Regions from separate parts of the Exiguobacterium sp. MMG028 genome, predicted to be linked through region 3. Evidence: riboswitches for the same ligand, from Rfam matches in the RefSeq annotation. Region 3 holds a riboswitch; each other region holds the start of a gene.
What was found. A riboswitch is a leader RNA that binds a small molecule or an ion and turns the genes downstream of it on or off. The one in region 3 is predicted to bind S-adenosylmethionine.

Region 1 (10,040 bases), 420 kb from region 3:
CATGGCCAATGTCGAAGCAGAAGATACGATGCGTGTCGAGTGCAGAGGGACGAACGCCGGGGCAAGTCTATTCCCGCTCACGCTCCATACTGAAAAACATGGGGCACTGTTTGACGAACGACCTGCCTATTTGACGGAGCATGATCCGTATGAACGTCAAATTCAGCTGTTTCTCGAAGCGTGCCGAAAGGAACCGAACTATCGTCAAGCCGAGGAAGCCGTCATACTCCATCGCATCATCGATCGCATTTACGCATAAGCACGATACTTTTCATTCTTTGAAAACAGGGTATATAGTGTAGGTGTTACATATTTCTACGAGGAGGATGAATCATGCACAACTTTGAATACAAAAACCCGACAAAATTGATTTTCGGTACACATCAGGTCGAAACATTATCGAAAGAACTTGGCGCGCTCGACGCGAAGAAAGTGATGCTCGTCTATGGTGGCGGAAGCATCAAAAAGAACGGAACGTACGATGAAGTCGTGGCTGAGCTTGAAAAGGCTGGCATCTCATACGTAGACTTCTCTGGCGTCGAACCGAACCCGCGCATCGAGACGGTACGTCGTGCAGTCAAATTCGCACGTGAAGAAAACGTCGATGCGTTGCTCGCAGTCGGCGGAGGTTCCGTCATCGACTGTACGAAACTGATTTCAGCAGCGATTCCTTATGAAGGGGATGCGTGGGACATCGTGCTACGTGAACATATCCCGACAGAGGCGGTACCATTTGGGACGGTCCTCACACTCGCGGCAACAGGATCAGAAATGAACTCAGGCTCGGTTATCACGAACTGGGAAACACAAGAGAAGTTCGGATGGGGTCATCCACTCGTCTTCCCAACATTCTCAATCCTTGACCCACGCTATACAGTCTCGGTTCCAAAAGATCAGACGATTTACGGTATTGTCGACATGATGAGCCACTGTTTCGAACAATACTTCCACCCGAACCATGCGCCGGTACAGGAACGCATGACAGAAGGTGTCTTGAAAGCTGTCGTTGAATCGGCGCCGAAACTCGTGAACGATTTGGAAAACGTTGATCTTCGTGCCATCATCTTGTTCTCAGGTACGATGGCGTTGAACGGCGTCCTTCAAATGGGTGCTGCTGGTGACTGGGCATCGCACAACATCGAGCACGCCGTATCGGCTGTCCACGATATCCCGCACGCTGGTGGTCTCGCGATCCTCTTCCCACGTTGGATGGAACATGTATTGGATGAAGACAATGCTGCACGTTTCGCTCGACTCGGTACGGAGGTATTCGATGTGGAACCAGGTGAAAACGACTTGGAGACTGGGAAACGTACAATCGAAGCGATTCGTGCATTCTTCGACCAGCTCGGCGCACCAAACTCACTCCGTGACTACGATATCGATGAGTCGACATTCGATGCGATTCTCGATTCTGCGATGAAACGTGGCGCATTCGGTCGTTTCCGTACACTCGAACGTGAAGATGTCGCGCATATCCTCGAACTCAGCAAATAAGGCAATTTATTGCCTATTTTGCAATAATGATTGAACGAATCTAGCGTTTCCGTTTATGATGGGTCATGTATGGCTCTTTTACGAGCGATTTAAAGGAGGAAATGACATGTCAACTGTACGTTTCGATTATTCAAACGCGCTCTCATTCGTAGGGAAGCACGAAATCGACCAAATGCAAGAAACGGTAAAAACCCTTCACTCGGTGATTCACGAGCGGAGCGGTGCCGGAAGTGATTTTCTTGGGTGGGTCGATCTTCCGACCGAATACGATCAAGATGAGTTCGCACGAATCAAAGCTGCGGCGGAACGAATTCGCGAGAATTCAGACGTTCTCGTCGTCGTCGGAATCGGAGGATCTTACCTCGGTGCCCGTGCAGCGATCGAAATGCTTCAACATTCGTTCTTCAACGTATTGTCAAAAGAAGAGCGCAAGGCACCACAAGTATTCTATGCGGGCCACAATATCTCTTCAACGTATATGAGAGAGTTGCTTCAAGTGCTTGAAGGCAAAGAGGTCTCAATCAACGTCATCTCGAAATCAGGAACGACGACAGAACCTGCGATTGCATTCCGTGTCCTCAAGCAGTTCATGGAAGACAAGTACGGTCAAGATGGAGCGCGTGAGCGGATCTATGCAACGACAGACCGTGCCCGTGGTGCACTCAAGACACTTGCGGACGCAGAAGGATACGAGACGTTCGTGATTCCAGATGATGTCGGTGGACGTTTCTCTGTCCTCACACCAGTCGGACTTCTTCCGATTGCCGCTGCAGGAATTGATATCGATGCATTGATGGAAGGTGCACGTGACGCGCAAAACGCTTACAGCTCACCAGAATTGGCTGAAAACGAAGCGTATCAGTATGCAGTCGTACGTAACGCCCTTTACGCGAAAGGCAAATCGATTGAGATGCTCGTTAACTATGAGCCAGCTCTTCACTACGTGTCAGAATGGTGGAAACAACTTTACGGTGAGTCAGAAGGAAAAGACAACAAAGGGATCTTCCCAGCGGCTGTCGACTTCTCGACGGATCTCCACTCGATGGGGCAATACATCCAAGAAGGTCGTCGTGACTTGTTCGAGACGGTCATTCGTGTGAAAGAAGTCCGTCACTCGATGAACGTCCCAGAAGACGCTCAAGATTTGGACGGTTTGAACTTCCTCGCAGGCGAAACGATTCAGTTCGTGAACGACAAAGCGACAGAAGGAACACTTCTCGCACACACTGACGGCGATGTACCGAACTTGGTCGTCGAATTGCCAGAGATGACACCGTATCACCTCGGCTACTTGTTCTACTTCTTCGAAAAAGCATGTGCGATGAGCGGATACATCCTCGGAGTAAACCCGTTCAACCAGCCAGGCGTCGAAGCTTACAAAGCGAACATGTTCGCGTTACTCGGTAAACCAGGGTATGAAGAACAAAAAGCAGAGCTCGAAAAACGTTTGAATCAATAAGAAAACGAATCGGTCCGCGCGTCGGACCGATTTTTTTGTTTGAAACTGGGTGAAGACAAGGTAAAGTGAGAGTAGACAGGGGAAAGAAAGGGATGGACTATGAAGACATTCAAGGATTACTATCATAATCAAGTCGAGTTAAGCTTCACCCATTATCCGTTCTCAGACACGCCGCTCCACGTCTGGGTCGTCGCCCGATATGAAGACAAGTGGGTATTGACGAAGCATAAACAGCGCGGACTCGAGTTTCCAGGAGGGAAAGTCGAGCCAGGAGAACACGAGGACGATGCCGCTATCCGGGAAGTGTACGAAGAGACCGGTGGAGTCGTCAAAACGTTGCGCTATTTGGGACAGTACCGTGTGTTAGGTAGAGGTGATACGGTCATCAAAAACATTTATTATGCGGAGATTGAGCGATTCGAGGATCATCCTGCCATTGACGAGACAGATGGGGCTGTCCTGATCGATGCCTTGCCGGATAACTTATTGCGCAATCCACGCTACAGCTTCATGATGAAAGACCGTGTCCTACCGGAAACGATGAGGGTTCTCTATGATCAAAAACTGGTTTGACCGAATCGATGTGTTGCCACCTTATGCGGGTTACCGGGTAACGCGAGGATGGTACACGACGACAGATGGGGAAGAGGTCGTGGCGTATTCGATTGAGCCGAAACGTTCAAACGGCCAAGTGTTGATGTACTTACGAGGAGGAACGGCCCGAATCGGCGATGTCCGTTTACCACGTCTCATGCAATTTGCATCGCGGGGCTTTCACGTCGTCGCCCCGGTCTATCGTGGCAATCACGGCGGGACTGGAAAAGAGGACTTCGGTGGAGAAGACTTAGAGGATGTGCTCTCGCTATTCGATCGTGTCCACATGAGCGGGCGACCGGTCCACGTTCTCGGCTTTTCAAGAGGAGGCATGATGGCCCTCTCCCTCGCTTCTGAACGACCGGTCACGACGGTTACATCATGGGCTGGCGTGACAAACCTCGAGTGGACGTATGAAGAACAGCGTTCGATGCGGAAGATGTTACGTCGGATGACGGGTGGGGACCCCGAATCCGCAGAATCTGCGTATGTCGATCGTTCTCCACTTTATAAGGAATGGGATGCCCCGACGCTTCTCATCCATGGTACGGACGATGAACAGGTTCGCTTACGTCATGCGACAGCTGTTGCAGAGAAAATAGGAGAGCAAGCAGAGTTTTGGGTGCTTCCGTTTGGTCACCAGCTTCCGTTTTGGGATAAATGGGAGACGACCGAACAAGCCATGGACTGGATGTTGCGACAAGAAAAAACACTGACTCGTTAAAAATCGAGTCAGTGTTTTTACGTTAGATGACGAGTGGTCCGGCTGCGATGACGGACTCACTTGCTTTCGTGAAGCGATTGAAGTTTTCTTTAAATTTCATGGCGAGTGCTTTTGCCTCTACATCATAACGAGCTGGATCGCTCCACGTATCTCGCGGATTGAGCACGTCGCTCGGTACACCATCGATGGCTACAGGAATCTCGACATTGAAAATGTCATGTTTCATCGTCTCCACATCACTGAGCTGGCCGTTGACGGCGGCATTGACCATCGCACGCGTATAGGCGAGTTTCATACGTGAACCTTCGCCGTATGCTCCACCTGTCCATCCCGTGTTGACGAGGTAGACATCCACATCGTGTTCTTCAATCAATTTACCGAGCATATCCGCATAACGCTCAGGGGCGAGCGGAAGGAACGGTGAACCGAAGCAAGTCGAGAACGTTGCTTGTGGTTCTGTGACACCACGCTCTGTACCAGCAAGCTTAGACGTATAACCAGACAAGAAGTGATACATCGCCTGTTCTTTCGTCAGTTTGCTGATCGGTGGCAAGACACCATACGCATCGGCCGTCAAGAAGACGATCGTATTTGGATGACCGGCACGTGATGGGAGCATCGCGTTGTCGATGAATTCGATTGGATATGCCGCACGCGTATTTTCAGTCAAGGAGATGTTCTTGTAGTCCGGCGTACGATCTTCATTCAATACGACGTTTTCAATCAATGAACCGAAACGGATTGCATCATAGATTTGTGGTTCGTTCTCACGCGACAGGTTGATCGTCTTCGCGTAGCAACCGCCTTCAATGTTGAAAACCCCATCCGGTGACCATCCATGCTCATCGTCTCCGATTAAGTGGCGCTGTGGGTCAGCTGAAAGAGTCGTCTTCCCAGTTCCCGACAATCCGAAGAAGAGTGCCGTTTCGTTTGCATCGTTGACGTTTGCCGAACAGTGCATCGATAAGACGTTTTGCTCAGGTAACAAGAAGTTCATGACGGAGAAGATTGATTTTTTAATTTCGCCACCGTATTCTGTTCCCCCGATCAGAATTGTGCGCTTGGCGAATGAAACGAGAATGAACGTCTCTGAGTTGGTGCCATCCACTGCAGGATCTGCTTTATAACTCGGTGCATAGATCACAGTGAACGGATCGAACGCACCTTTCGTTGGCCATTCACGTAAAAATAGCTGTTTTGCGAACAGACTATGCCATGCATATTCCGTGATGGCACGGACCGGTAACGTATAGTGCTCATCGGCACCAGCAGACGCTTCGAGGTAATAAAGTTTGTCTTTCTTTTCTAAATGGTTGAGTACTTTGTCGAGAAGTGCTGAAAACTTCTCTTCCGCGATCGGTTGGTTCACTTTTCCCCAATCGACAAGGTTGTTGCTGACTTCATCTTGTACGACGAATTTGTCTTTCGGTGACCGTCCGGTAAAAGCACCCGTGCTGACAGATAAAGCCCCGTCTTTTGTCAGTACACCTTCACCATTTTGGATGGCTTCTTCCACCAGTTCTGGAACCGTCAAGTTCCGTTTCATGTCGGCACCATTAATTAATTCTTCGATTTTCAGGAGCGTTGTCGCCATCCTGAATCCCACCTTTCCCCTAAATAGATGTGGATGAAATCCGCATACTTCCGCGATTACGATTAATCAGTATGACATTTTTAATTATATGTGACACACTAATTAAATACAAGCGTTTCTTCTCTCTAAGTAAGCGCTTTCTTACAAAGACAGTTTATCACATTCTCTTATCACAAGGTGTTAAAAAACAGAAACGAATTAAAAAAATGTTTGACGATTCACAAACAGAAATGTTTTGCAAGTCAGTGAAAACTTTAACGAATTCGTCCGATTCCCTTGACATAATCGAGCGTCATTTATATGATGGTTTTCGTAACGGATACTCTTATTCTGAGCGGTGGAGGGAACAAGGCCCTACGAAGCCCAGCAACCGTCCGACATGAAGTCTTGTGCGGAAAAGGTGCTATCCTGAAGCGAAGCCATTAGCTTCGAACGATAAGAGGGTAAGGAAGAACGATTCAACCTTTCCCCATGTATGTCATCGGGGGAGGTTTTTTTCATTACCGTCCCAAAGCAACGCGTAAGGGGAACGAGTACCGTCCACATATCACCCTTATTATAGGAGGTTTTTTGAATGTCAAAATTGAACCGTCGACTTTTTACTTCAGAGTCGGTTACTGAAGGACATCCAGATAAAATTTGTGATCAGATCTCTGACTCGATTTTGGATGCCATTTTAGCGGAAGACCCGAATGCCCGTGTTGCGGCAGAAACGTCTGTCACAACGGGTCTTGTACTCGTAGCTGGTGAAATCACAACGTCAACTTACGTGGATATCCCGAAAGTTGTCCGTGAAACAATTCGTGAAATCGGATACACACGTGCGAAATATGGTTTCGATGCAGAAACATGTGCAGTCTTGACGTCGATTGACGAGCAATCAGTAGACATCGCGCAAGGTGTTGACCAAGCTCTCGAAGCACGTGAAGGTCAGATGACTGAAGAGGAACTCGATGCAATCGGTGCTGGGGACCAAGGTCTCATGTTCGGATACGCGACAAACGAGACACCTGAACTCATGCCGCTCCCGATCTCGTTGGCTCACAAATTGTCACGTCGTCTTGCTGAAGTTCGTAAGAACGGTACGCTTGAATACCTCCGTCCGGATGGTAAGACTCAAGTAACGGTTGAGTACGATGAGGACAACAACCCTGTTCGCATCGATACAATCGTTATCTCGACACAACACGCAGAAGAGATCACGCTCGAGCAAATTCAAGAAGACTTGAAAAAGTATGTCATCGAAGCAGTCATCCCGGCTGAACTCATCGATGCTGAAACAAAATACTTCATCAACCCGACTGGTCGCTTCGTAATCGGTGGACCACAAGGAGATGCAGGTCTTACAGGACGTAAAATCATCGTCGATACGTACGGTGGATACGCACGTCACGGCGGTGGCGCATTCTCTGGTAAAGATCCTACAAAAGTTGACCGTTCAGCAGCATACGCAGCTCGTTATGTAGCGAAAAACATCGTTGCAGCAGGGCTTGCGGATAAAGCAGAAGTTCAACTCGCTTACGCGATTGGGGTAGCACATCCAGTATCAATCGCTGTCGATACGTTCGGCACTGGTAAATTGAGCGAAACAGAGCTCGTTGAACTCGTTCGTGAGAACTTCGACCTCCGTCCAGCAGGCATCATCAAGATGCTTGACCTTCGCCGTCCAATCTACAAGCAAACAGCAGCTTACGGTCACTTCGGTCGTACAGATATCGAACTCCCATGGGAGCAAACAGATAAAGCAGCAGTTCTTGAAGAAGGCGCGAAGCGTTTCGCGTAATCAACAAAAACGACCTTTCCGCGGAAAGGTCGTTTTTTTAGGTTCAAGTCGTTGGAGGTGTCTGTTTATTGTCATTCGATGACGAATCAGTTGAAGTGTTTTCTTGTCCAAGCGCGGTATCCTTCGCTTCGACGACTTTTTCACCGATGTCTTGTAAATCTGATTTGGCTTCTTGAGCCGTCTCGACGATTTTATTGACGTCTTCTTTGACCGTATCGACTTCTCCGACCACTTTTTCATATACGTTTTGGACGTCTGTTGAGACTTCCTGAATCTTGCCGGAAGCGGTCTTTACTTGTTCAATGACTTGAGATGCTTTCCCGGCTGGATCTTGTTTGACTTCGTTCACGATGCCTCCGACCGAAGATTTTGCATTCGTAAGCGATTGTTTCGTCTGCTCCCGATTCGAGGAGCTAAGTAAGGCGAGGAGACCACCGACGAGGGCACCGAGTAACATCCCGGTCACAACGCTGATTTTTGGACCCCCTGCATCCATTTGGTCGAATTGACGATTTGGATTCTCTGTTTGTTCGACTTTCGGGTCATGCTCTAATTTTGGTTCCATGTTGTTCCACTCCTTCATGTGATTGGCATTGATAGTGTTATACCCTAGTCGATTGCGGACATAACGTTTTCTTATGAATCGTCACGAAAAAGAAACGAATGGCAGGATAAAAACGTGACGATAGGGAATGATACAAATAGATTGGCCAAAAGGGGGAAGCTGTCATGAACATGAGGGAAGCAGTTCCAGAAGATGCAGCATTAATTCGAACGATTGCACTTGCGACGATTTCAGAGGATGATTTGAATCGTTTGAAAGCGATGGAGCGCGCTTATCGACAAGAAGAGATTGTGCGAGCGATCAGTTCGAGTGAAGAAGCACGAGAGCAATACTTTATCGTCGGCGAGTTCGAAGAAGATGTCATCGGATTTTGTCATGCCATCGATCGCGGTGACATGTGGGAGATGCTTCGTCTTTATCTTCATCCTGATTATCACCGGAACGGGTATGGGGCAGCCTTTTTAAACTATCTCCAATCGAAAAAAGAACAACCGATGGAAGTGTACGTTGAAAATTCAAATGACCAAGCGATTGCCTTCCTTTTGCATCAATCGTTTAAAGAAGTGAATCGGATCCAAGAAGAGGTATACGACCAACCGATGGAACTCATTCATTTACGATATCATCCGAGCTAAGCCTCCAGACGGATTTTCTTCAAACATCAGTTGCGGCTGATGTTTTTTTGATACAATACACATAGTCTATAAATGAGGTGACGGCAGCATGACATATGAAGAAGCACGAAAAGGGGTCATCGTCATCGTGTACCCGCTACAGTTCACGTCACGGATTAGTGAGAACTTTATTCGCCGACTCCAAGACGAGTACGAAGTAATTGTCGTCCGTGACCAATCGGTCGGATTGACGGCAGATGACCATAAACAGCTCATCAAGCGAGCGTTGCGTGAGGCAGGGGAATACAAACTACCAATCCATGTCGTGGCATTCAGTCTAGGGGCACTTTTCACGAACCGACTCTTGCAAGAGTACGATGTGCCGCTTGGAAGTTTGACGTATATCTCTCCTTTATTTGATTGGCATGCCACTCGTCAAATCGGAGGATTGAAACAAGTCGTCGCAAGTGCTGTCGACCGGTTCCGCCCAGACTTGCCGCTCGGGATGATGACATTCACCGGGGGAGGCGAGGAATCGTCACGCTTCGGTGAGATCACGTATGCGCAATATCGAGAGATTGAAGAAGAAATCGTGGAACATCAAGAAGAGAAGAAGCACTTACCACGACTTCCACTTGCTTGTTTCTATGCACCGGATGATCAATTTGCGGACGTGAAGTTGACGTTAAACGTCTGCCGAAAGATTGGTGGGGATCAAGTGTACATCCGTCGGTTGGAAGGATTCCCGCATTTTGGATATGAACGTTTGAACACCAAGTTTGCGGAGACATTGATGACATTTTATGAATTGATTCAAGAATGACAGAAGGCGACTCGAATGAGCCGCCTTTTCTTATGCGCGTTTTTCAATCGCCACGATGAATGGGGGATGATTGATTTGGTTGATGAAACCGTAGCGGAGGACGCCGGCCTGTTTTTGATCGAGCGACTCCACGTAATGAAGCACTTCATCCCGTTCGACTTTTCCGCTCTCATGCCCGTGATAAATGACGATGACGATGACGCCGCCGACGGTCATGATCTCTAATAATTGAGATAACGCGGCAATCGTCGTATTCCCGTGAGTCGTGATTGATTTATCGCTTCCTGGTAAATAACCTAAATTGAAGACGGCAGCGGAGATGGGGCGCGTCTCGTTCGCGACGACCGCTTGAACCGTGTCGTGACTGTCATGAATGACGGATACCCG
Region 2 (10,040 bases), on a different contig from region 3:
ACGGTCCCTCATATACGACACGTCCGTCTCGAAGAAAGGTAGATGTTGACGTGACGCGCGTCAGTTCATCTGACCGGTGCGTGACCAACACGATGCCCACCCCTTCTGCCGCCAGCGTTTGTAATAATTCAAGCAAGGCAGCGGCATCCGTTTCCGACAAGGCAGCGGTCGGCTCATCGAGTAATAAATACTTGGCATCACTCTCGAGTGCCCGGGCGATGAGAAGACGTTGCTTTACGCTGAGCGGATAGTGACCGGCCGGACGCGTTGGATCGATGTCTAAACCGACCCGGGATAGCACGTCTTTTGCCCGCTGTTTCAACAGTTGTGGGCGAATCCGCTTCACCGTCTGCCATGGGAGAACATTTTCGTATACAGGCAAGTCCAAATAGAGCGCATCATCCACTTCTTGCGATACCGTGATGATGCCTTGACGAATCGCTTCCGCCGGTGTGAGACGTGTGGTCGTCCCATCAATGGACAGTTCACCGGACGTCGGTTCGACCGTTCCGTTCAGCAGTTTGATCAGCGTACTCTTACCCGCCCCGTTCAGACCGAGGAGTCCATGAATGTCTCCCGGTTTTAGGCTGAACGATAGCTGATCGAGCACCGTCACGTCACCATACTGTTTCGTGATTCGTTCCAAGCGAATCATCAGTCCGTCTCCTTCATCCAGTCCGACCATGCCGCATTCGACTCGCCCCAACCCGGAACGTACTGTCCGAGGTCATTCATCGTGACAGGCTCATCCGGCAAGACGTCACGGTCCACTAAATATGGATCAACCGAGTGAATCGAAGGGGTTTCTTCCCCGACCACTTTTTGATAAGCGTAACGGACTTGAATGCGACCAATTTCGGCTGGATCCGTCGCGGCCGTCACACCCCACGGACTCCCGTCCTCTTGCATGAGTTGTAGGTCTTCGTCACTCAAGTCAATCCCGTAGACCGCAATCTCATCACGTCCTGCCTGCTTGATTGCACGGCTCGCCCCTTTTGCGAACTCATCCCACATCGCAAACACCGCATCGATTTCGCCTTCCGGATACTTCTTCAAAATTGCCTCCATCTGACTTTGCGTATCGAGCGCTGTATTGTTCGTCGCCGAACCAAATTTCGCGACTTCTTGGATACCCGGGTATCGTTTCAAGAACGCGTCATAAATCGTATGACGACGTTCCATCGGCGTGAATCCGCCGACCCAGATTGTGACGATGTTCCCTTCCCCGTCCAAGTCTTCTGCGAGAGCTTTGAGTGAACGCCAAGCGAGGGAATAATCATCTTGGTCGATGACTGTCACCCCTTCATTCGTTAAATCGTTATCGAATGCGACGACTTTGATGCCCTTGTCGAGCGCCCGTTGAACGGGCTCTTTCAAGGCATCGGCACGCCCGTGGTCAATTAAGATCACATCGACCCCTTGTGTTGTCGCCGTATCGACATAACTCGCCATCTTCGATAAATCATTATCGGCGTTATACACTTTCACGTTGCCACCGAACGCTTCGACTTGCTCGGTCACCCCTTCGATATATTGGGAAGAGAACGTCCCAATCGACATCTGCATGACGAGGGCGACTTCTAGGTTTTTTGGAAGGGTCTCATTCGATACGCTGACTGTTTTTGTCTCCGTTTTATTTGTTGTCGCGGTCGTTTTCGGTTGCGCCTGTTCGTTCGTGCATCCGACAAGAGCCAGGATGACGGTCAACAGGAAGAAAATGATTTTTTTAGACATATGCGTTTCCTCCTACGTGTTGTACAATGACCGACTCGGTCGGTTCGAGCACACCTGTCTCCGTGATCAGACCGGTGATGAGTTCTGGTGGGGTCACATCAAACGCCGGATTGAAGACGGTGATGCCGACGAGTGCCGTCGGATGTCCCCCGATATGAGTCACTTCATGCGCGTCCCGTTCTTCGATTTGAATCGTGTCGTCTGCTTCCAAATCAAACGTCGAATGCGGGGCTGCCACATAAAACGGAATGCCGTAATGCTTCGCCAAAATCGCGAGTTGGAGTGTCCCGATCTTGTTGGCCGTATGACCTGTACGGGTGATACGGTCCGCCCCGACGATGATGGCATCGATTTGTTTCGTCTGAATCGTCCATGCGGCCATGTTGTCCGTGATTAATGTGACGTCGATGTCTGCCCGGTCGAGCTCCCATACCGTCAACCGTGCCCCTTGAAGCAGTGGACGAGTTTCCGACGCGAATACACGAAACGGGATGCCTCGTTCTTTTCCGACATAGAACGGAGCAAGCGCGGTACCGTATCGTGACGTCGCAATGGCACCGGCGTTACAAATCGTCAACACGTTCCCACCAGCAGGTAACACAGTCAACGCATGTTCACCAATCGTGCGATACGTGGCCACGTCTTGTTCATAGATTTCAATCGCACGCACTTTGATGGCTTTTGCGATCTGCTCAAAGTCTTCCCCCACATTCAGTCGAAGGAGTGATTCGATGATATGCTGTAAGTTGACCGCTGTTGGTCTTGTCGCAATCAACCGTTGGCCGACCTGGTCCAATTGGCGGTGAAAATATAAATTGTCCTGGAGACGTGATGCCTCTTTCGCAAGGACGAACGCCCCAAAGTAAGCGATGGCCGGCGCTCCCCGAACTTGAAGCGACTTGATTGCCTGTTCGGCCTGTTCGAGCGTCAACACTTCAATATAGCGCTCTTCTTGCGGCAACAGCGTCTGATCTAAAATCGTCAACACCTCGGTGTCGGCATCGAAATGAATACTTTGCACACTCATACCCGCACCTCCGATAGGACCGGGATCAGCTGATCGATGGATTGAATCTGATGACGCTGTTTGATGAGACGCGTGCCAAGTTCTAGGGCATGACGTTTCCGTTCGATCCGAAGGTCGTCTGGCAATGTTTCCAAGTCAGCGACGCCCGCTAGACCGACCGTCCGACGAATCAATTCGCAGCCCGCGTAGCCAATCGCATCACTCAAAATCGATGGCAACAGTTCGTCCACGAATCCTACTGTGTTGAACGGCTCGACCGCCTGGGTGAAGCGGGTACGGAACGTTTTTTCGAACGTCTCCCAGACAGTGAGCACTTCTGTGAAGCGTTCGAACCGCTTCAATGGATGTGCATACGTCGAGAACACCAAATGGGCAATGATTTGACCGATGTCAAAACCGAATGGGCCGTAAAACGCAAACTCAGGATCGATGATTTTCGTTTCCTGACGGGTCGCAAAAATGCTTCCTGTATGTAAATCCCCATGTAGCAACGCTTCATGTTTGGTCACGAACCCGACCTTCAATTTCGTCACTTCAATTTTCAAGGCGAGGTCTGACCACAGCTGCTCCACGTCTAAACGAAGAGCCGTTTCGATTTGATTCGATTCTGCATCACGATACGGATCAGTGAAGATCAGTTTTTCTGTGATATCGCATAGCTCTGGATTGTAATACTCTTTTTCGATTTGTTTCTTGGCGAGCGGTCCGTTCGCATAGTCAGACGTCGCAAACAACGTTTCCCCAAGGAATGTACCGACGTGACGCGCTAAATTCGGATAGCTCTCTCCTTTTAGGAAACCCGTCCGGACGATTTCAAACGCTGACAAATCTTCTAAAATCGTATAGGCGAGTTCACGGTCGCTACCGAGTACATCTGGTACGAATCGTGGTACGACTTTTGAAAATTCACGAAGTGCCAGTTGTTCGATCCACGAACGGTCAAGCGTGAGCGGCCAGCTCTCTCCGACGACTTTTGCATACGGCAACGCCTGTTTCACGATCAACGACGTTTCTCCTTGACGAATGCGAAAGACGAGATTCAAATTCCCATCCCCGATCTCCTCACATTCTGCAATCCCCTCTTCTAGTAACCCCAACTGTCGAACGTGTTCGACGACACTTTGTTCTGTAAACGCCTCATAAGCCATGATGATTTTCCCCTTTCTTGAATCTATGCATGAAAAAAGCCCCTTTCTCCGCGAGAAAGAGGCACACCCAAATTGGTTGTTCCTCTCATCTTTCAGACATATGTCTGGTGGATGTAGCACCGTGCCAAATGGTCGGTTGCTGCGGCGTCTTAGGGCCAATTCCCTCTGCCAACTCGCGATAAGAGTAAATGATGTAATTGTGTTTGACGTGTTGAGACGAATATTACGGACTAGGCACGCTAGTTGTCAATCCTCTATTTTCGGTCGACTCCCTATTTTTGACACGCATATATAGAAACATTATTTTCAAACTTTTTTTCTCAAAAAAAGGAATTGACGAGTGAGCGATTCTATGTAAAAATTCAATTAAATTTCACAACTTCACAACTATTCTTATCAAGAGCAGACGGAGGGACAAGCCCGATGATGTCGCAGCAACCGACCAGAAATGGCACGGTGCTAATTCTTGCAGCTATCGCTGAGAGATAAGAGTTCATTGTTTTCGAATGACCTCTTGCCTTGGCATGAGGTCATTTTTTGTTTGACCTGAAAGGAGGAACTTATGGGAATCATCGCTACTTATGAAATCAAACATACCGATCACGTCGAGCACGTGGCTGAGAAAATCGCACATGAGCTGACCGTCGGGACATGGACCGAATTGAACCATCTCGAACAGCATCAACTACAGGCGTTCCGAGGTGAGGTCATCGATACCTCCCAACAGGAAACGACGAGTCGTTTCTCGATTCGTTACCCGCTACATAATGTGACGCCGGACTTTTCGTCCATTCTGACGACGACATTTGGAAAACTGTCGCTCGACCCGAGCGTCCAACTTGTCGACCTATCGCTCCCGGACGAGCTCGCATCGGACTTTCCTGGTGCCGCATTCGGCGTTGAAGGTGTCCGCGACATCCTTCGAGTACACGACCGACCGCTCGCCATGAGCATCTTTAAAGGCGTCATCGGGCGTGACCTTGATTTTTTAGCGACACAACTTCGTGACCAGTTTACAGGTGGCATCGATCTCGTGAAAGACGATGAGATTTTATATGACAATCCGCTCACCCCATCGCTCGAACGGGCTCGGATTGGAGCATCGATCATTCTAGAGCATAAAGAATTGACGGGTCGTTCCGTTCTATACGCCGTCACGTTGAGCGGACCGGTTTTCACCTTACGCGACCAGGCAAAACGTTTGATTGAGGCAGGCGCGACCGCACTGTTGTTCAACGTGTATACGTACGGGCTCGACGCATTAAGAGAGCTCGCCAAAGACCCTGAGATTCACGTCCCGATTTTGGCACATCCCGCTTTTGCAGGAGCGTTGACCGGATCGATTCGTCATTCCCTACTCTTCGGGAAACTGATTCGACTCGCCGGGGCAGACTTGACGCTCTTCCCGTCACCATATGGTTCACTGTCGACACCGAAAGACGAAGCAGAACAGATTCAAACATATGCGACGGAATCCCATTGGACGAAACCGATTCTGACGGTCCCCTCTGCCGGGATTCACCCAGGACTCGTCCCGGATTTGATTCGTGACTTCGGAACGGATGTCGTCATCAATGCCGGCGGCGGGATTCATGGGCATCCAGACGGTGCGGCTGCCGGTGCGAGGGCATTCCGCCAAGCAATCGATCAGGCAATCGGTAAGACGAGCGAGACTGATGCATTATCGACCGCGTTAGATGCCTGGGGTGCGCGATGAGTACGCACGTCATCTGTGACTTCGACGGGACCATCACGGAAGAAGATAACATCATCGCGTTGATGCGACGCTTCGCCCCACCTGAATGGGTCGAACTCAAAGATGGTGTTTTGAACCAAACGCTCTCCATTCGAGAAGGCGTCGGTCAAATGTTTAACTTACTCCCGAGTCATCAGGAAGCTTTATACCGCGACTTTCTGCAGTCGACTATCACACTTCGACCAGGGTTCATCGCGTTTTTGCAAGAGATGAAGTCGCACGGTTTTCGATTTGATGTCGTCAGTGGGGGCATGGACTTTTTCGTCCATCCGATTCTAGAAGGTCATGTCGCACCGGAACACATCTACTGCAATCACGTTGATTTTTCAGGAGAGACCGCGCGCGTCACATGGCCTCATTCATGCGATGTTCATTGTTCGAATGATTGCGGATGTTGCAAGCCGACGATTGCCCGACAGATCGTCTCACCTGCCGATACGTTGATTGTCATTGGGGACTCTGTCACCGATTTTGAAATCGCCAAACGTGCCGACGTCGTGTATGCGCGCGGTCAACTGATTTCGCTATGCGAGGCGGAAGGAATCCACTATGTTCCGTTCGAGACATTCTATGACATTTCAGCTCACATGAAAGGAGTGAACGTATGACCGTACAAGAACGATGGGTAGAACTTGCCGACATTAAAGACGAGCTTGCCGCACGGGACTGGTTCCCTGGGACGAGCGGCAATCTGGCCATCCGCGTATCGGACGACCCGTTGACGTTCCTTGTGACAGCAAGTGGTCGTGATAAACGTAAGCGCACCAATGAAGATTTCGTCCTCGTCGATGCGACCGGTCAATTGATTGGAGAACAGTCAGGCAAACCCTCCGCGGAGACGTTGCTACACGTCGAAATCTTTCACAACACGAACGCAACCTGTTCTCTTCACGTGCATACCGTCGACAATAACGTCATCTCAGAGCTTTACGCGGCGAAAGGACAAGTCACGTTCACGGGCCAAGAAATCATCAAGGCACTCGGCTATTGGGAGGAAACGGCCAGTGTCCGAATCCCGATCATCGAGAATCATGCGGATATCCCGACACTCGCCCGTGCATTTGCCCCACATGTCACAAGCGATTCCGGAGCCGTTCTCATCCGGAATCACGGGATCACCGTTTGGGGAGAGACGCCCGCTGCAGCAAAACGTTATTTAGAGGCATATGAATTTTTGTTTAGCTATTCATTAAAATTACGCGCCCTAGGCGTCCATTCATAAGGAGGAATTCAACATGGCAACGATTTATTTTCAACAAACCGAAGAACGTGTCAGTGATCAACAAGAGGTACGTGACTTTTTAGAATCACGAGGCATCCTTTACGAAGCATGGGACATCGCGAAATTACCGGCTTCCCTTCAAGAGAACTATCAACTAACAGACGAAGACAAAGCCGTCATTTTATCGACGTTCCAAGACGAGATTCAAGACGTATCGACGCGACGTGGTTACCAAACGGCTGACGTCATCTCCTTGTCCGATGCGACACCGAACTTAGACGAACTGCTCGTCAATTTCCAAAAAGAACATCATCATACGGACGACGAGGTTCGTTTCATCGTCAGTGGTCACGGCATCTTTGCGATTGACGATGCAGAACGCGGATACTTCAATATCGAGCTCAATCCGGGTGACCTCATCTCGGTTCCGGTCAATACACGTCATTACTTCACATTACAAGAAGACCGCCAAGTCGTCGCCGTTCGTATTTTCGTGACGACCGAGGGCTGGGTGCCGATTTACGAAAAAGAGAATGTGCAGGCATAATAAAAACGGACAGGTGCGTCATGCATCTGTCCGTTGCTTTGGCTCGTGTAAAGACCGTTCATCCAATCGCTCTTTTGCCGAATTTCTCCCTTTACCCACATCCATCACACCAAGCGCTTTACCGAGACCACGATCTGGCAGATTGACATACATCGTCTCATAATTACTCACCGCGTATGTTTCATGAAAAATACCAACGACATCCGTTGCTCTTGCCTTTTGATTGAATGATTTCCATGCTTCAAGATGCGTTTTTCCGTGGGCATAGTCAAGTAATTCATCTGTTGACCGCCAATATTGAATCAACGTGACTGAACGCCAGCCAATCGTCAGGTCATGTGACAGAAAGCCAAGTTCCTTTTGTGTATATAGTTCTTTCAGCATGGCCGGCATAGCATTAAAGACCGGCCACCATTTTCGAATCGATCGCAAACGATTCACTCGCAAACCAATGACAAATACAACCACTTCTTCATTCGGGACGGCTATTTTGCGCGCCATCATTTTCTCCTCCTTTGAGGGTTAACACAGCTGCTTCACACCATTCAATCAATGCATTCGTTTGGCGTTTTCCATAATCGAGTGTCAACAGCCAATAAACAGCGTCAGGTGAATGCGAGTCGCTCGATTGAATCATCGTCTCGATGGCTTCATACGTCTCCAGTCGTTCCCGTAGCAATCGTTCATGATGTGTAATTTTGCTTAGCGTTTGCTCCATCGTCTCATGTCGAGCGAAGAACAACTTTAGCAAGAGCTCATTCCGTTGAACTGGTAACGTATCCGGCTCTTCTGCAATCCATTGCCTTAACTCGTCATGACCGCTTGACGTCAGCTCGTATGCCTTCCGGTCATTATCTTCCACCTGATCAATCAATCCTTCTGCTTCTAACGTCCGAAGCATCGGATACACTTGACCGAAACTAATTTTCCAAAAATGGTTGAGGCTACGGTCAATCATCTGTTTCATGTCATATCCTGTTCGACACTCCGTCGTCAATAGCCCTAAAACAGCGTATCGTGTCATATTCTCACGAGGCATTCAACCCCTCCTATCTAAAAGATAGTATCTATTTGATATATTCCCGCACCGTAGAAATGAAAACAAAAAAAGCGTACTTCCCGTGAGAAGATACGCTTTCGGACATTATGCTTGTTTTGCTGTCGGTTTCGACGAGAACCAGCCCCATGTCGCAATCCCGACCATGACCGACCAGAAGAAGATCGTCCAAGCCGTCGAGTGGACAAATCCGTCTGGAAGTCCCATGAATTCGAACGGCGTACCAGCAATCAATTCTTTGAAGCCTGGGTGTTCCAGTACAAGAACCGTCAACTTGACCCCGACCCAACCGACGATGATGAAGGCGGCCGTTTCAAGTGATGGACGCTCATGAAGCAATTTTACGAAAATGCGTGCCGCAAATCGCATCAAGACGACCCCGATAAGTCCACCTGTCAAGACAACGAAAAACTGACCAGAGTCAATTCCGCCGATTTCACCAAGACCGAGCGGTGGCAAGCTGACCGCAAGTGCGACCGCTGCCAAAATCGAATCGACCGCAAAGGCGATGTCTGCAAATTCGACTTTCGCGACCGTCCACCAGAACTCTTTTTTCGATACCGGCTTTTCTGTGACAGCCGTCTCTTCTTTCGCCTCGGCCGCCAAATCCTGTATCGGTTCCATCTTTCTCGCCTTATAGGTCATATACAGATGTCGCGCACTCATCCCGATCAAGTAAAGTGCACCGAGCGCCTGAACTTGCCAGACGTTAATCAAGAACGAGATTAAGAACAATGCGATAAATCGGAAGACGAACGCCCCTAAGAGTCCGTAGAACAATGCCTTCTTCTGCTCTGTACGCGGCAAGTGTTTGACCATGACAGCCAAGACGAGCGCGTTGTCTGCAGATAACAAGCCTTCCAAACCGACGAGTACGACGACGATCCAGGCATACTGCAGGACTAACTGCCAATCCATAAAAACATCTCCTTTTGTCTTTCAATTCCTTCATATTTAATAGTGATCTATTTTTTAAGTTCACAGGACCATTTTATTCCCGTTCACAAAGTAAATCAATCCTCTTTCTTCAATATCTGAAGGATTTTTTTGTGATTGCATATTCAAAACATGTTATGAGAGCAAAATCATACCCGTTCAGCCATCATTTCGTGATAAAATCCTAACAAGAACGAGTGGTCCTTTGAACCGCTCTAAAAAAAGGAGAATCCGATTATGTCTACAAGCCATGTCGCTTTACCTACTAAAGCAGAACGACATAAATTGTTCGGGTCGGTCCCACCGATTAAAGGAACAAAGCCGACCGAGAAAGAACAAATGGTCGATTTACAAAATACACCGAAAAACTTCTTATTCGCCCTCGACAGTGTAGGCATCTCAAATGTGAAGCACCCTGTGAACGTCGAGACGCCAGAAGGGGTACAATCAACGGTCGCTACATTCGAATTGACGACATCGCTCGTTCAAGACCGTAAAGGGATCAACATGTCCCGTTTGACGGAACAACTCGACGCGTACCATCAACAAGGATGGACGGTGTCAAACCGCTCGTTGATCGAGTTCGCACAAGAGCTTGCGGAGCGCATGGAAC
Region 3 (10,040 bases):
CCAATTTTTCAACGGTTTGGTCGTTTGCAATATAATAGTTTAAATTGTCCCGAGTAATGGCTACTTTCTCAGGAGAATCGAGGATTTGTTCAACTGTTTCTTGTTCGAATGTCCGTAGTTGTTTACGGATGTTCACAAACTCAGAATCAGCAATCTCGAGAAGCCCGGCAACACGGCTAAAACTACGTTTGATTTCAGGCGGAACAGCATTCGGGTTTTTATAACCGAGGTCATGCTCAATTTCAGCCCAAGCATGTTGTAGAATCGAGCGGACCTGAATTTCTGCTTCTTTTTCGGCAAAGCGTCGGTACTCCCCGAGAGCAAGTCGTTTTTCACTCAGCTCCACAACATAGTGGACCGATAAATAACCGAATTCATTGGAATCAAGGAGTGTAGATTTATCAATCGACTGTTCGCGGTCGATGGTGAATTCGTCCTCCAATATTTGGGCGACAGTCCGTACATCATCATGGAAGTAAGTAACAATCCGAATCCCAGCAAGGTCCTGGACGTCACGTAACGAACGGTATTGGTATGGTTTACGGGACAGTTTGGCATAGAGACTGTCCGCCTCTTTCGCTCGGGCGACAATCGAATGAAACTGGATTCCGGCTTCCGTCAACAATTCACTGAGGAGCGCTTTCAGTTTTGTGGCAAACGCTTCATAATCTTCTTTTTCATTCAAATATTCAAGCATGATTGTATTTAGATCTTGTTTAGGCACGTCACTCACTCCTTTTCGCTGTCTTTAGTATATCATCTCCATCACGAAACGATATGGTAGCATATGTACAGAGGAGGAATGAGTATGATGCATACGTTTCGGTCAACCGAAAGAGAAAAACTGGAAATCATCGCAGGATTATTGCAACAAGCCGATTACCGCATCTCTCGTATTCGAGAAGATGGGGAGCAATACGTTGTGACCGCACGTGGGGTTGGGCAGCGTACAATCGAAGGCGAGCATAGTCGCATCGAAGGCATCGTTCAACACTTCGATGTGGAGGAATGGACGTTTCACGAATAAACGAGGACGATTCAGGTTTACTGCCTCATTTTTCGGGAATAACAAAAACAGTGAAAACCATGACTGTGAACGTTTAGGAGGATGGGGCATGTTAGAGACAAGGGTAGTAAATGATATGACAACGGTAGACCATGAAGTGAACGAGATGATCTCAGGAGGGTGTGTGAATGAACACATCTATTTGTTTGCCAAAGACGAAGAATTGACGATTCGACTGGCAGCGGAAGCCGGTATCCAACCGTACCGCATCCCGGAGAAAGGGATGTTTGAGTCGTTGCTCTCGAAATTTACGAGCAACTCAGAAGATCGAATGGAACAGATGGAAAGCCTCGGTCTCACGAAAGAGATGGTCGATTCACTCGAGCGTGAAATCAAAGATGGAAAAATCGTATTAGTCTGTGATAAATGAAAATGGACCGGATGCCCGGTCCATTTTTTTATTATTTTGTTTGATAATAGGCATTCACGATACGTCGCAACGACTGCTTGTCGAGGCGCAGTGGAGAGAATCCCGCATCTTTCAACAATTGTTTTGTGTTTTCGTCATGGAAGGTAATGTTTCGATTCAAATATGGATTGAATACTTTCACCATGTCGTTAAATGACTGTTCGACAGAGCTGAGTGTAGACGACGGCGTCTCCGTGATCGTCAAATGCGGGAAAGAGAGCGACTCTTTCATATAGTCGAGCATCATCTCATTGCGTGGTGGCGTGTCATTTGTGACATTGTAAATCGTGCCCGCTTTCGCATGCTCGATAGCGGCCAGAAGTACATCCGCGACATAATCGACCGGTACAAGATTTGAGGTACCCGTCGCCGATCCGATTAAACGGATTGATTCAAAGTCATGACCGCGGCGCTCCAATTTTCGTTTGAACAGCTCGAGTGCACGCATATAGCCATACATCGTGAACTTTGAATCCGCTTCTCCGGTCTTAGAGTCACCAACGATGATGGCTGGACGGAAGATGGATACGTCGAGTTCATCCCGTGATTGCCAGACAGCCTGTTCGGCATGTGCCTTACTCTCTTCGTATGGATTTAAAAAGGATTGGGATACATCATATAATGTCTCGCCGCCGACTTCTTTTGCCCCGAGTGTATAGGCGGTACTTACATGGAAAAACCGAGGAACGTCAATCAACTTGGCCAATCGAAGAGCTTCTTTTGTCCCCGTTACATTTGTTTCAAACAATTCATCGCGTAACTCTTCATCAAATTTGACGAGTGCTGCCATGTGTAGGAATAAATCGATTTTTCCTTTATGTGAATCGATAAATTGTTCATCAGCACCGAGTGCGTGTGCCGTCAAATCGCCAGGCAACACATCGATTGATTTTCTTTCTTCCACCGTGAACTGAGCATTTACTTTTTCCGGTGTTCGGGCGAGCATGCAAATCCGATGCCCCCGTTCAATCAACTCTTTGGCGAGTCGACCTCCTAAAAATCCAGTTCCACCAGTCATAAAAATATACAATCGCGTTCTCCCTCTCTGTGACATTCTGCATCCATCATATCAAGTCTTCCGTCATGTAGCTACTTTACGTCTTTCAAAATTTCATGTTTAGAAAAAAACGAAGTCGGTTATGAACTATAGAGAAGCGTACGAAAGGTGCGTAACGACAGCTTGCCTGTCAAATCCATTGAAGTGAGGTTTTTAAGAATCATGGCAAATCTATTCGGAACAGACAAGGATGACGTAGCAAAGAAGCAACAAGAAATTGAGAAAACGGTACAAGAGAAAAATATTACCCAAATCCATCTCTACTTTTCAGATGTTCTCGGTGATTTGAAACTCTTGACCCTTTCGGCAAAATTGTTGCCAGAGGTTTTTGAAGGAAAAACAATGTTTGATGGCTCTTCAATCAACGGATTCTCTTCCATCAAAAACTCCGACTTATTCTTGAGACCGGATTTAGATCGTCCACGTTATGAGCAAGATGGTGATGAGAGTATTTTGGCGTTCTTCTGTGATGTTTGTACACCAGAGGGTGAGCGATATGAATACGACCCACGTAATGTGTTGAAGGATGCACTCGAGCGAGCTGCACGCGATGGCTACTCGGTATTCGTCGGCGCAGAGCCTGAATTCTTCATCTTTGATGAAAATGGAGAGTTTTATGATGAGGCCGGTTACTTCTCGACTCGTTCAGAAGACAAAGGTTACGAAGTACGTCAGCATATCGCAAACCGCTTGAGCAATGTCGGATTCAACATCGAGGCGGTCCACCATGAGGTCGCTCCGGCACAACATGAAATCGGAATCAAATATGACGATGCGCTCCATACGGCTGATAACATTCAGTTCTTCAAAGAAATCGTCAAAATCGCGGCGAAAGAAAAAGGGGCATCTGTCTCGTTCTTACCGAAGCCTTTGCGTGACGTGAATGGTTCTGGGATGCATTTGAACATCTCGGTATGGAAGAACGACGATGCGGGCAAGGCGACAAACAATGCGTTTGATGAGGCTGACGCCGATTATGGACTCTCTCAAACAGCTCGTCATTTCATCGAAGGGATCTTAAAGCATGCCCGTGCGACGGCCATCTTCACAAACCCGCTCCCTGAGTCATATGAGCGTCTCGTTCCTGGATTCGAGGCACCGGTCAATATTTGCTGGAGTCCATCGAACCGTAGTTCGATGATTCGAATCCCGGCTTCTCGTGGAAGTGCGACTCGAGTAGAGGTCCGAAATCCTGACCCGAGTGCAAACCCATACTTGGCACTTGCTGCCCTCATCTACGCTGGTTTAGAAGGAATCGAGCAGAAGCTTGAACCGTCTAAGCCGAATGAAGACGACTTGTTCGAGTATTCAGCGAAACAAATCGAAAGCCAGGGAATCGCATCACTTCCTGCGACATTCCATGAATCGATTCAATCGCTGAAACAAGACAACTTCCATGATTACTTTAACCACAATATGATTGACCGCTACTTGTCACTCATTCAAGTACGCAAATAAAAAATGACGCCAGCCGATTCGATCGGCTGGCGTTTTTGATGATTAGTGGATTCCGCGCATATATACTTTGATTTTTGGTGCGAGTGCGAACAGAATCAAACTTAAGATAATGGCGACACCGCCGATGACTCCGAAATAGAGCATCTCATTCTCTGGTGAGTAGAACTTGACGAGCTGGGCATTGATCCCTTGCGCGGCAGCGTTCGATAAGAACCAAAGTGACATCGTTTGAGCAGAGAACGCAGCGGGTGCAAGTTTAGTCGTAGCCGACAAACCGACCGGCGACAAGCTCAACTCGCCCAACACGACGATAAAGTAACTCAAGACGAGCCAGAGCGGGTTGACGAGGGCATCCGGACCGCTGAAGTAAGCAGGGAGTAGGATGACCAAGAAGCTAATCCCTGCAAACAAGATGCCGAAAGCGAATTTCGTCGGGATACTCGGCTCTCGGTCACCAAGGCGAACCCACAGCCAAGCAAAGACCGGTGCGAGCAGAATGATGAAGAGCGGGTTCAACGACTGGAACCATGCCGGTGACAATGTGAATCCGAAGAATTCAAGGTCAGTCCGTGTATCGGCATAACTCGCAAGGATTGTTGCCCCTTGTTCTTGAATTGCCCAGAACATGACTGAGGCGATGAAGAGCGGGATGTAGGCGATGATGCGCGAACGCTCGACCTCTGTCGTTTTCGGACTACGATACATGATGATGAAGTAAATCGTTGGAATCGCAATCCCGAACACTCCGACGAGTGAGATGAACGTGTTGATTGTGAACCAACCGAGTGGGATTAAGATCGCGAGCAAAATGGCAATCCCGATTGTGACGAGACTGACGATTCGAATCGTTTTCTTTTTCTCGTCTGGAGACAACGGGTTCGGTACATACGAACCAGCAAGCCCGAGGTTCGTCTTACGTGTCAACACGAAGACAACAAGTCCAACGAACATCCCGATTGCTGCAAGGGCGAAGCCCCAATGGAACCCGTAATCTTTTTGTACTTGTCCAACGATAAGAGGCGAAATGAATGCGCCTAAGTTGATACCCATGTAAAAGATACTGAATCCAGCGTCGCGACGGCGATCCGTTTCACTATACATATCTCCGACAATGCTTGATACGTTCGGTTTCAATAGACCTGTACCAATAACAATCAACGCCATTGAGATGAATAAGAAGACGACGCTACCTGGAATCGAGAGGACGATGTGTCCGAGCATGATGAACACACCACCGTAGAAGACCGCACGTGACGTCCCGAATACTCTGTCCGCAAGCCATCCCCCAATGACCCCTGACATATAAACGAGCGCACCATAGACGGACATGATGGACAGCGCGACATTACGGTCGAGCCCGAGTCCACCTTCAGAAACCTCATAGTACATATAGAATACGAGGATAGCCCGCATGCCATAGTACGAGAAACGTTCCCAAAACTCCGTGAAGAATAGGGTGAACAACCCTTTCGGTTGTCCGAAGAAGCCTTTTTGTGGAACACTGTCCACGATTGTCTGTTTATCGATCCTTTCCATGAAAGATCCCTCCTTAACCGTTTTATCATAAAAAGGATTATTATGATTGTAAAGTGAATTGAATGATAATTTCAAATTTTAATAAAGATGAAAAGAATGAAAAGACCACACTTTCTAAAAAACAGACAGTGTGGTCAATGAGTGATTATGCGGATTTTTGCTTTGCTTCTGTCGCTTGAACATGACGTCCGAGTTGCCAGTAAATGATGCCTGACAGACAACTCGCGCCACCAATCAAGATCAGTGCGATATGTCCGGCACGATGATCGAAGAAGACACTCGCGATAATCGGAGCTGTGACACCGCCGATCAGCCATTGGACACTCGCAGCACCATTGTAGGCACCGCGCATGTTCTCTGGCGCAATCAAGGCGATGAATGTCTGTTGGACAGGAGACATGATCATCTCGCCAAACGTGTAAAACGCGTAGACAGCGAGTAAGATTCCGACGAGTGGGAGATAAGGAACGTCGAGAGCGTACAATGCTCTCGGGACGATCGCAATCAAGATCATCCCAATCCCGAATACGGTAGCTCCAGCAAACATGACTTTCCCAAAAGGCTTATTCCCGAGCTTTGATGCAATCGGGAACTGGAAAAGAACGACGAGGATCCCGTTAAGTGCCAACAGGTAAGGGAATGGGTTTTGTTGATCCGTATACGTCGGGAGCGACTCCTTCAAAAAGAGCGGCAACATACTTTCGACGACCGAGAATCCCATTGATATGAATATACCCGCAAAGATAAAGATAAGAAACACGCGGTCGTTATAGAAAACGCGCAACACTTCCCGATTGCTCGGAGTCTCGTCTTCCTTTAAATCCGGCAATGATTCGTGAATAAATGCCCCAAGCACGAGGGCATACAAACCAAAGATGAAAGCAGCCGCAAAGAAAATCAGCTCCCGATCGATGAACAGCACCGCACTCCCGAGAAGCGGTCCGAATGCGGCTCCAATGTTATGCCCCATTCGTAAGAGTCCGAATGCTTCGTTCATATGCTCGGGTTCCGTGACGTCAGCGACCATTGCACTGGCTGCAGGGTGGAACAATGAATTAGTCAAGCCGAGCATGGCATTGAGTAAGAGCAATGGCCAAAACGAATCGGCGAACGCAAAACCGATGAGGGCGAGCGCGTCACCAACGATAGCAATCATCATGATTGGTTTTCGTCCGTATATATCAGCAAACCTTCCCCCAATCATCGAGCCGAGGAGCGCCATGATTGGTCCCGTCGCCATGATGATTCCGACTTGAAGATAGCTGTCTAACTGGTCACTATAATAAAGGACTAAGAATGGGGCAATCATGAACATCATGATTCCCGTGATTGTCTCTCCTAAGAAACGTATCCAAATGTTGCGGTCGAGTTGCTTGAGTGATTGAAACATACAGGTCACCTGCTTTATTTAATTTTAGACACAAAAGGGACGTCATATGCATGAAGGCATACGACGTCCCATGTTGTTTATGCATGCCTAGTTAGGCAGGCGTCTTAGATCTGTTTCAATCGAAGAGGTGCCTGCCAATCAGTATGAACTTGAATGAATGGTTTCGAAGATACTACTGACATGAGAACCTCTCCTTTCTGTTAATTGTTGTTCTTCTCTTAAACTGTATGACACATTTCATCAATGTGTCAACAAATTATTGGGAGGATTTAGATTAATTCATTTAAATTTTTTCGGTTTAAACGATAATCAATCAGTCTAGACAAGACGACTTGAATCATCGCCGTGATCGGAACACTCACAAACATGCCGACGAGACCGAACAGGCTGCCCCCGATAATGATGGACGTGATGACCCAAAACGGCGTAATTCCGACGCTGTCACCCAAAATCTTCGGTCCGAGCCACAATCCATCGAATTGTTGCAACAAGAAGATGAACAAGAGCACCAATACGGCGGTGAACGGGTCATAGAAGTAAGTGATGATAAACGCAGGAATCATCCCAAGTAGTGGACCGACATACGGGATGAAGTTGAGGACGCCGACGATGACACCAAGCAGTAATGCATATGGAGCACCGATGATTAAGAGTCCGATGACAGCGAGAACACCGATGATCAGACAATCGAGTGATTTACCGATGATGTATCGTTTAAAAATGTAATCCATCTCCTGAAAGATATCAATTGTCGTCTTCGCAGTACCGACGGGTAAAAGCGCATAGAGAAGACGCTTGAACATACGAGCGAAGACTTCCTTGTCTTTCAAGAGATAAATCGAGATGACAATCCCGATCAAGAAGTTGATCAATGTCATTGTAAAACTAGAGACATAACCGACAGACGAGAGGACGGCCGTCTCGACCCATCCGGAATAACGATCCTCGAAGCGTGCAAAATCAAGCGCTTGGGCGATCGTCGCGTTATAGTCTTTCAAGTAATTGTTTACATCACCTAAGAACGCATCGATTTGACGGATATAGGCGGGTAACTCCTCGATGAGTGATGAAAGACTCGAGTAGATCCGCGGAAACAACGTGACGACCGAGATCGCTAAAATCCCGATAAACGTGATGTAGACGATGAGCAGACCTTGATATCGCTTCAAATGGAACCGTTCTTCAATATAAGAGAGTACGGTGTTGAGTAACAAAGCGATGGCAATCCCCATGATGATTGGGGTCAGTAACTGAAACGTGTACTGCAAAACACGTGAGATGGTATCCGGTTCACTGATGACCCGCCATAAGACGAGTAAAATCAGACCGATCACACTGAGTTTCCAAATAAGTTGACGATTAAGCTCCAATGCTCTATCCCCTCATACAAATATAATTTTTCTACCCTTTTACTATGAATGTTTTTTGAAAAGGATTCAATAGATGTTCACCTTGAAAAAAATGTTTGACACCGTTGGAAATGTCTGGTTAACTTAGGGACATACTAAAATTACATAGCGAATAACACTTTCTATCAAGAGAAGCGGAGGGACTGGCCCGATGAAGCTTCAGCAACAGATTGCAAAATACTGTGCTAATTCCAGCAAGGTGACCTTGAGAGATGGGAAGGTGGTTGACTACATACGTCTGTATTGAGCACCCCTTTCCTCAGAAAGGGGTGTTTTTTCGTATCAGGAGGAAGAATCATGGCAGACAGACGTTCACAATTATTAAAATCTTTACCAACCCAACACTTCGTCGGATTAGCAGAAGAGGTCGCGGCGGTAGAGGCTAGTGGAAAGACCGTTATCCGGCTCGGGCAAGGGACGCCCGACTTACCGACTCCCGCTCCAATCTGTGAGGCGCTCGAACGTGCCATCACGGACCCGGCGACACACCAATACGGTCCATTTCGTGGACAGACCCGCTTGAAAGAAGCGGTCGCATCATTTTACTCTCGTGAATATGGTGTCGAACTCGACCCGGAACGAGAAGTCGCGATCTTGATTGGTAGCAAATCAGGCTTGATCACACTCCCACAATGCCTTCTCGAACCGGGTGACGGGATTTTGCTCCCGAACCCGGGTTACCCGGATTACATCTCGGGGGCGCGTCTGGCTGGTGCGGAAATCATCGACTTGACGTTAAAAGAGGAACATGGCTTTCTTCCGGACTATTCAACACTCGATCCGGCACACGCAAAGCTCATGTATTTGAACTACCCGAGCAATCCGACTGGGGCTGTCGCGACGCCGGCATTCTTTGAAGAGACCGTCGCGTTTGCGAAGAAGCATGATGTGATGGTCGTCCACGATTTCGCTTATGGAAGCATCGGGTTCGACGGTTATGTTCCCCCGAGCTTTCTTCAGGCAGATGGTGCGAAAGAAATTGGGATTGAAGTATACACGATGTCGAAGGCGTTCAATATGTCAGGATGGCGGGTCGCCTTTGCTGTTGGGAACTCCGATATCATCGAAGCCATCAACACGTATCAAGATCACGTCCACGTGTCTGTCTTCTCAGCCATTCAAGAGGCAGCAATCGTGGCGTTAGAATCCCCGCGTGACTTACGTGATGACCTAGCCTCACTTTACGAAACAAGACGAAACCGATTGATTAATGGGTTACGCCGGGCGGGGTGGGAGATTGAGGCACCGAAGGGTTCGTTCTTTGTATGGGCGAAAGTACCTGAGGGGGATGCAAAATCGTTCTCGACAAAGTTACTCCACGAGGCGGGAGTCGCCGTCACACCAGGCTACTTCTTCGGAACAGAGGGAGAGCACCATATCCGTTTCGGTCTCGTATCGTCTGAACAGAAGATCGATGAAGCGGTAGAACGGATTGAGAGACTGTTTGCAGCCTATGAGGAGGTACACTTGTGATACGTCAGGCCGTGCTCGAATATGACCATTCAAATGATGCGCTCGAGGACCTTCATACGGTGATCGGGAATCGAGAGGCACTCGTTTTGAGAGGATCGAACGGATACGGTGAAGCGGTTCGCGTATCTCCTCGTCTAGCAAATCTTCCGAGCGTGCGATTCAACGGGGAATGTTCAGACGAAGAAGTAAATCGTTTGAATGCCTATCGACCCGACGTATGGATTGCCGTTGGTGGCGGCAAA

Region 1: it holds a riboswitch for S-adenosylmethionine, as region 3 does, so the genes downstream of both, metK (methionine adenosyltransferase) here and PJK55_RS03110 (aminotransferase class I/II-fold pyridoxal phosphate-dependent enzyme) in region 3, are expected to answer to the same signal.
Region 2: it holds a riboswitch for S-adenosylmethionine, as region 3 does, so the genes downstream of both, mtnK (S-methyl-5-thioribose kinase) here and PJK55_RS03110 (aminotransferase class I/II-fold pyridoxal phosphate-dependent enzyme) in region 3, are expected to answer to the same signal.

Annotation. Positions count from the first base shown of each region.
Region 1 covers NZ_JAQJIN010000001.1:146,288-156,327, forward strand. Annotated here, with positions in the region: gene PJK55_RS00860 (Gfo/Idh/MocA family protein) at 1-259, shown strand, start outside; gene PJK55_RS00865 (iron-containing alcohol dehydrogenase) at 334-1,497, shown strand; gene PJK55_RS00870 (glucose-6-phosphate isomerase) at 1,604-2,956, shown strand; gene ytkD (RNA deprotection pyrophosphohydrolase) at 3,056-3,529, shown strand; gene PJK55_RS00880 (alpha/beta hydrolase family protein) at 3,510-4,274, shown strand; gene pckA (phosphoenolpyruvate carboxykinase (ATP)) at 4,297-5,868, opposite strand; SAM riboswitch class I at 6,191-6,310, shown strand; gene metK (methionine adenosyltransferase) at 6,443-7,651, shown strand; gene PJK55_RS00895 (hypothetical protein) at 7,695-8,216, opposite strand; gene PJK55_RS00900 (GNAT family N-acetyltransferase) at 8,381-8,851, shown strand; gene PJK55_RS00905 (alpha/beta hydrolase) at 8,940-9,653, shown strand; gene PJK55_RS00910 (class I SAM-dependent methyltransferase) at 9,684-10,040, opposite strand, start outside.
Region 2 covers NZ_JAQJIN010000002.1:516,237-526,276, forward strand. Annotated here, with positions in the region: gene PJK55_RS09810 (sugar ABC transporter ATP-binding protein) at 1-655, opposite strand, end outside; gene PJK55_RS09815 (sugar ABC transporter substrate-binding protein) at 655-1,734, opposite strand; gene mtnA (S-methyl-5-thioribose-1-phosphate isomerase) at 1,727-2,761, opposite strand; gene mtnK (S-methyl-5-thioribose kinase) at 2,758-3,909, opposite strand; SAM riboswitch class I at 3,992-4,094, opposite strand; SAM riboswitch class I at 4,300-4,401, shown strand; gene PJK55_RS09830 (2,3-diketo-5-methylthiopentyl-1-phosphate enolase) at 4,472-5,626, shown strand; gene PJK55_RS09835 (2-hydroxy-3-keto-5-methylthiopentenyl-1-phosphate phosphatase) at 5,623-6,273, shown strand; gene PJK55_RS09840 (methylthioribulose 1-phosphate dehydratase) at 6,270-6,887, shown strand; gene PJK55_RS09845 (cupin domain-containing protein) at 6,901-7,434, shown strand; gene PJK55_RS09850 (DUF4188 domain-containing protein) at 7,453-7,935, opposite strand; gene PJK55_RS09855 (PadR family transcriptional regulator) at 7,907-8,473, opposite strand; gene PJK55_RS09860 (TerC family protein) at 8,579-9,409, opposite strand; gene folE2 (GTP cyclohydrolase FolE2) at 9,665-10,040, shown strand, end outside.
Region 3 covers NZ_JAQJIN010000001.1:569,660-579,699, forward strand. Annotated here, with positions in the region: gene PJK55_RS03070 (GTP pyrophosphokinase) at 1-724, opposite strand, end outside; gene PJK55_RS03075 (hypothetical protein) at 809-1,027, shown strand; gene PJK55_RS03080 (general stress protein) at 1,116-1,436, shown strand; gene PJK55_RS03085 (SDR family oxidoreductase) at 1,468-2,505, opposite strand; gene PJK55_RS03090 (glutamine synthetase family protein) at 2,695-3,990, shown strand; gene PJK55_RS03095 (peptide MFS transporter) at 4,033-5,526, opposite strand; gene PJK55_RS03100 (MDR family MFS transporter) at 5,672-6,916, opposite strand; gene PJK55_RS03105 (AI-2E family transporter) at 7,186-8,286, opposite strand; SAM riboswitch class I at 8,445-8,544, shown strand; gene PJK55_RS03110 (aminotransferase class I/II-fold pyridoxal phosphate-dependent enzyme) at 8,623-9,798, shown strand; gene PJK55_RS03115 (iron-containing alcohol dehydrogenase) at 9,795-10,040, shown strand, end outside.